2 linked regions of the Mariniflexile sp. TRM1-10 genome follow. The main gene of each other region encodes a partner of the protein of the gene in region 2 in a complex. Links are inferred from orthologs where the notes say so. Each region holds a gene or a part of one and is shown on either strand. Other genes may lie near its edges.

Region 1 (3,331 bases), 2.6 Mb from region 2 along the record:
GGTAACGCTTCTTCATTAATTAGAAAGATGGAAGAAGTTGAATTGGATTTATTGAACAAAGGATTTACCAATCAAACCCTTCAAAAAATGTTGGATTTAAAACATCAATTAATGAAGATGGAGAACGCTACGTTCCAGCAAGGAGAGGATAATAAGAGAGAGTCCAAAACCAATAAGGATGATTATAGCAACAATCCCAACAATCAAATTCCAACAGCTAAGCAATATTTTAATACGACTGAAATATTGAATAAACAAATACTACCTTTGCAGCCAGTTTACAAAAAGAAAGTTCAAGAGTATTTTAAACAAAACGATGATTAATTTTAATTACGAAACTGTATTTTCATTAGACAATGAGAAGCAATTATCTGAATGGATTGAAGGGGTTATTTCCGAGGAAGGATGTCAACTTGAAGAGGTCAATTATATCTTTTGTGACGATGCTTATTTGCATAAATTGAATGTAGAGTTTCTTAATCACGATACCCTAACCGATATTATCAGCTTTGATTATTCGGTCGGAAAAAATATACAGGGAGATATTTTTATATCTGTAGAAAGAGTGGAAGATAATGCCAATGATTTCAACGTGTCAGTTAATGAAGAACTACAGCGCGTGATGGTTCACGGCGTGTTACATTATTGTGGCTACAAGGACAAGACCGATAGTGATGCGAAGCTGATGCGAGAAAAAGAAAACCACTACTTAAATCAACTTGTTTGATATTCAACAAATCAGCGTATATTTGCAAACTCAAAAATCAAAATTGATTAATGTTCCACGTGGAACAATTTAATAAATGAAGTTATGTTTAATGATGTTTATGATGTTATAGTTGTTGGTGCAGGACATGCCGGAAGTGAAGCCGCAGCCGCAGCCGCCAACATGGGAAGTAAAACATTGCTTATTACAATGAACCTGCAGAACATTGCACAAATGTCTTGCAACCCTGCTATGGGCGGTATTGCCAAAGGGCAAATTGTTCGGGAAATAGATGCGTTGGGTGGTTATAGTGGTATTGTGTCTGACACATCTGCTATTCAATTCAAAATGCTTAATAAATCTAAAGGCCCTGCTATGTGGAGTCCAAGGGTTCAAAGTGATCGGATGCGCTTTGCAGAAGATTGGCGATTGCTTTTGGAGGGCACACCCAATCTTGATTTTTATCAGGAAATGGTAGCAGGATTGCTAATGGAGAATGGAAAGGTTGTTGGTGTGAAAACATCTTTAGGAGTTGAGATTAAATCTAAATCTGTTGTGTTGACTAATGGCACTTTTTTAAATGGTTTGATTCATATAGGTGATAAAAATTTTGGAGGTGGTAGAGCAGGGGAAAAAGCCGCAACAGGAATTACGGAACAATTAGTAAGTCTGGGTTTTGATTCCGGTAGAATGAAAACAGGAACACCGCCACGAGTAGATGGACGTTCATTGGATTATTCTAAAATGATTGAACAACCAGGAGATGAAAACCCGGAGAAATTCTCTTATTTAGATATTACAAAACCATTAGAAAAACAACGTTCTTGCCATATGACATACACTAGTGAATTGGTTCACGATTTACTTCGTGAAGGGTTCGATAGGTCACCCATGTTTAATGGTAGAATTAAAAGTTTAGGACCTCGATATTGTCCGTCTATAGAAGATAAAATTAACCGTTTTGCAGATAAAGACAGGCATCAATTATTTGTAGAACCAGAAGGCTGGAATACCTGTGAGGTTTATGTAAATGGGTTTTCTACATCGTTGCCAGAAGATGTTCAATTTAAGGCGTTGCGTTCTGTCGTTGGTTTTGAAAATGTGAAGTTTTTTAGACCTGGTTATGCTATTGAATATGATTACTTCCCACCAACCCAATTAAAGCATACTTTAGAAACAAAGCTTGTTGAAGGTTTGTATTTCGCTGGTCAAATTAACGGTACTACGGGTTATGAAGAAGCAGCGTCCCAAGGTTTGATGGCAGGTATTAATGCGAGTTTAAAAGTTCAGGAAAAGGAAGCGTTTATATTAAAAAGAGACGAAGCTTATATAGGTGTTTTAATTGATGATTTAATCACTAAAGGTACAGAGGAACCGTATAGAATGTTTACATCCAGAGCAGAGTATAGAACATTGTTGCGTCAAGATAATGCCGATTTACGATTAACTCCTAAAGGTTTTGAGATAGGTTTGGCTAGTGAAAAGCGTTTGCAAAGAATGGAGCAGAAGCATGAAGAAGCAGAAAAGTTTGTTAAGTTTTTTGCAGATACTAGTGTGAAACCTGAAGATGCAAATCCAGTTTTAGAAACCAAAGAATCATCACCAATTAGACAGTCTGATAAAATGTTTAAAATATTTTCAAGACCAAATATCACTATAGATGATATGCGAAAATTTGATGCAGTTGAAGACTATATTCAAGACAATAATTTAGATAATGAAGTTATTGAGCAAGCCGAGATTCAAGTAAAATATTCGGGATATATTTCTAAAGAGAAGAATAACGCTGATAAGTTAACGAGACTGGAATATGTAAAAATCCCAGATAATTTCGATTATTCGCAGATTAAATCCATGAGTTTTGAAGCACGTGAAAAACTTAAAAAAATACAACCAACAACGGTGTCCCAGGCATCAAGAATTAGCGGTGTATCGCCTAATGATATTTCGGTATTGTTGGTTTACATGGGGAGGTAATCTTTGTTTGGTTGATTTAAAATTATATTTTAGTATGTGATAAAGTGAAGTTTATTTTGAACATTCTCTAAAATGAAATGTATTTTTTGAAGACAAAACCGTAGCTTGGGTAGGGATACCAATAAAGGTTTTTTAGATTAGGACTTCGACAAGCTCAGTCTGACAGTGGAACTAAGTAAGAGAGTAAATAAGTGTGTCACACTGAGCCTGTCGAAGTGCTTTTTAGAAAAGCTCAAAACGTTCGGTCTGACAATGAAGCTCATTAAGGAACATCTTGTCAAGCTGAGCCTGTCGAAGCTATATGAAGGAAACATAGGTAATAGAACTTCGACAAGCTCAGTCTGACAAACTAAACGTTATTTTATAGCGCTTTTTTAGAATAAAATGATACATCGGAGTGATACGCTTTAATTTTTGTTATGTATTAAAACTGCAATTATATAATTAAACTTTCTAAACGTTCCACGTGGAACGTTTAGAAAGTTTTAAAAAACATTCGTGAATTAGTGGCAAAAGCAACAACAACATCGCCTTTTCTAAAAGTAATTGACCATTCGGTTTCTGGAGAGAATTTTGAATTATTCGAAAATTCAGAATATGGTTTTTTAGAAACCCATCCACAGCCATCATCCGAAACATTGCCCGATT
Region 2 (3,312 bases):
TCTCACGATACTACCTGGTGTAAAGAATTGACCAGCACCCGAACCTTCGGCAATGGCGAACTTGCCAATATAATATTCATAAACTCGCCCTAGAATATCGCTTTCTGGATTTTCCTTTTCAGACAGTTTAGGGTTTGCCAACAGATTGATTAATCCTGCGACTTGTTTTGCCGTCAGTTGGCTTTTAACAAAAATACGTGGTAATATCCCCTTTAAGTCTGGTCTGTAAGTTGCCAAGGTTTCATCCAATAAATCGAAGGCATTATCAACCAATACTTTAATATTATCCTGTTCGGCGTTATCCTGTAAAAATTGCCAAGTCGCTTTCTCGGGTATGATGTAGGTGTTAAAGGATAGATATTCATCTGGATCTTCCAACACATAGTTTTGATCTTCTTTATTTTGTGTGTAGTAATCTGATTTCGGGTCGTTTAAAAAGGCTTTTAACGAATCTCTGCGCAACTCGTAACGCTCAGACACATGTTTTAAAAAAATTAACGGTAAAACAAAGTCTTTATATTGGTTTTCAGCTACTGCACCACGAAGTTCATTAGCAGCTTTCCATAATTCTTGTTCAAAATTAATATCAGCTTTTGGTTGGTTTTTAATCATTTAACAAATTATATAAACTAAAATTTAAACATATAGAATAGCGACAGTTTAAAGTCGCTGCTATCATTTACTAAAGGGAGACGATAAAGTTAAAAAAGAAAATGAGTTTTTAGATAGATTAGTGAAATTTCTTTCGATAAAACACATTATTAAAAAAAACAGTTTTATGCATAATTAAAGAAATCCTAATTTTAATGATTTTAATTCATTCTCATTATAGGAGAAATTTAGCCAGTCTTTAGATAGCCAATTCCAAATTTTACGTTCTATGAGCTATATTTTTGAATTTTATAGCTCAAATATAACGTTTTTATGAGCTATATAGCAATTATAATTAGCTCAAAATCCATATTTTTTGATTATTACTCCTTAGGCTATTTTAGCTCTTTGGGCATTTCCTATAATAATTCACCTGGGTCTTTGGAAAAATTAGGTAGTTTTGAAATTTTACTTTGAATCTATTTCCCGATGCAAAAATTAGCAAAAATATTACCCAGCAAATCATCGTTTGTTATCTCTCCGGTTATTTCACCAAAGTGGTATAATGCTTGCCGAATATCAATAGCTAATAAATCGCCAGATAAACCAGATTGCAGTCCGTGTTTCACTTTTTCAATGTCATCTAAAGCTTTCAATAACGAATCATAATGCCTTGAGTTCGTTACAATGGTGTCATTATTTCTTAAAGATCCTGTATTAACAAAACTTAAGAGTTTATCTTTTAATTCGTCAACCCCAATCCCTTTTTTTGCAGATAATAATTCTAGATTTGAGATTTGAGATTTTAGACTTGAGATGTCTTCATTGCTAAGTTTATCAACCTTGTTAGCAATAATGATTAAAGGTTTTTGAGGATATTTATTTTTAATCTTTTCTAATTCCACTTTAAATTGCGATCCCAAAGTTTTAAATTGAGTGCTATCAAACAAATAAATAACCACTTGTGCTTGGTCAATTTTTTCAAAAGTTTTTTTGATACCAATGCTTTCAACCACATCTTTCGTTTCACGAATTCCTGCTGTATCAATAAAACGAAACCCAATCCCTCCTATCGATATTTCATCTTCAATGGTATCACGGGTGGTTCCTGCAATTTCTGAGACAATGGCGCGTTCCTCATTTAAAAGCGCATTTAAAAGCGTCGATTTCCCCACATTCGGTTCACCAACAATGGCTACAGGAATACCGTTTTTAATAACGTTACCAACGGCAAACGAGTCTATTAAACGCTTTAAAACAAAACTAATGCGTTCTACCAATTCTTTGAACTGCGTTCTATCGGCAAACTCGACATCCTCTTCAGCAAAGTCTAATTCCAACTCTATTAAGGAAGCGAAATTTAAAAGTTCTTCACGAAGTTTTGCTATTTCAGATGAGAAACCGCCACGCATTTGTTGCATGGCTATTTGGTGGGACGCTTCGTTATCACTAGAAATTAAATCGGCAACCGCTTCGGCTTGGCTTAAATCCAGTTTCCCATTTAAAAAAGCACGCAAGGTAAACTCGCCTGCTGTTGCCATGCGGCAGCCTTTCCTAAGGAATAACTGTATAATTTCCTGTTGAATGTAGTTGGAACCATGACATGACACTTCAACCACATCTTCTCCTGTATAAGAATTTGGATTTTTAAATACCGAAACCAATACCTCATCAATCGTTTTGTTCCCATCAATAATATGTCCTAAATGGATGGTATGTGTTTTTTGGGCACTCAGTGTTTTTTTGCTTTTTATGGATCTAAAACAACTGTCTGCTATAGAAATAGCATCATTACCTGACAAACGTATAACAGCAATGGCACCGGCACCAGATGGGGTCGCTAAGGCTACTATGGTATCTTGATGGATCATAATTTAAACTAAGTAAATACCGTCTGGTTTAATCTCAATCTGTTTCTGTTTATACAAAGTCCCTACGGCTTTCTTAAAGTTCTTTTTGCTCATTTGAAGCACGTCTTTTATAACTTCTGGATCAGATTTATCGGTAAGGTTTAAATACCCACTGTTATCGTGAAGTTCATGCAAAATACGTTCGGCATTCGGTTCTATATTTCTATAACCTATTTGTCCTAATGAAATATCCAATTTATTACCGGGACGAATCTTTTTTACGATGCCCTTTAACTTATCACCAACACTTAAATCGGTAAAAATTTGGTCTTTGTATATAAGCCCTGTATGTACTTTATTAACTATGACGTTCATACCAATATCGGATGGGTGCGATACGATGATATCTACTTCATCAAACTGATTCACGGTAAGTACTTTATTATCTAAAAAACTATTGGTTTTACTGGAAGCTACCAATCTTCCCGTTTTTTCATCTAAATAACAATACACCAAATACCACCCTTTCGGCTTCATTTTAAAGGCTTGCTCTTTAAACGGACAAAATAATTCTTTTACCAGACCCCAATCTAAAAAGGCGCCATATTCTGTCACAGCATTGCAACGCAACAAAGCAAACTCACCGATCTTAATGTATGGCATATCGGTAGTAGCCACAGGGCGTTCTTCGTTGTCCAAATACACAAATACGTCTAACTTATCCCAAATCTTGAACGATTCCGGCACATACCTATTTGGCAATAAAACTTCATTATCTTCCGTGTCTACCAAATACGCACCATGCTCTGTTTCGCGTAGTATTTCTAATGTATTTACTTCCCCAATTCTTATCATGCTGCAAAGGTAATCA

Evidence for each region.
Region 1: the proteins of mnmE (region 2) and mnmG are in contact, whole or in part, in a solved structure (PDB 9HIP), measured with the Escherichia coli proteins. The link is inferred for Mariniflexile sp. TRM1-10 from one-to-one orthologs.

What each region holds. Positions count from the first base shown.
Region 1 is NZ_CP022985.1:1,720,924-1,724,254, reverse strand. The notes cover bases 253-3,247. They hold mnmG (tRNA uridine-5-carboxymethylaminomethyl(34) synthesis enzyme MnmG), read left to right. Parts: upstream 253-811; coding sequence 812-2,683; downstream 2,684-3,247. Other genes in these bases: CJ739_RS07440 (class I SAM-dependent methyltransferase), read left to right, coding at 3,190-3,247; ybeY (rRNA maturation RNase YbeY), read left to right, coding at 317-727; CJ739_RS07455 (cytochrome c oxidase subunit 3 family protein), read left to right, coding at 253-324. In the rest of the region: more of CJ739_RS07455, read left to right, coding at 1-252; more of CJ739_RS07440, read left to right, coding at 3,248-3,331. UniProt on the Escherichia coli protein: NAD-binding protein involved in the addition of a carboxymethylaminomethyl (cmnm) group at the wobble position (U34) of certain tRNAs, forming tRNA-cmnm(5)s(2)U34.
Region 2 is NZ_CP022985.1:4,348,932-4,352,243, forward strand. What follows is about bases 267-3,242. They hold mnmE (tRNA uridine-5-carboxymethylaminomethyl(34) synthesis GTPase MnmE), read right to left. Parts: upstream 2,463-3,242; coding sequence 1,071-2,462; downstream 267-1,070. Other genes in these bases: CJ739_RS17945 (type I restriction-modification system subunit M), read right to left, coding at 267-612; CJ739_RS17955 (CvfB family protein), read right to left, coding at 2,466-3,242. Also shown: more of CJ739_RS17945, read right to left, coding at 1-266; more of CJ739_RS17955, read right to left, coding at 3,243-3,296. UniProt on the Escherichia coli protein: Exhibits a very high intrinsic GTPase hydrolysis rate. Involved in the addition of a carboxymethylaminomethyl (cmnm) group at the wobble position (U34) of certain tRNAs, forming tRNA-cmnm(5)s(2)U34.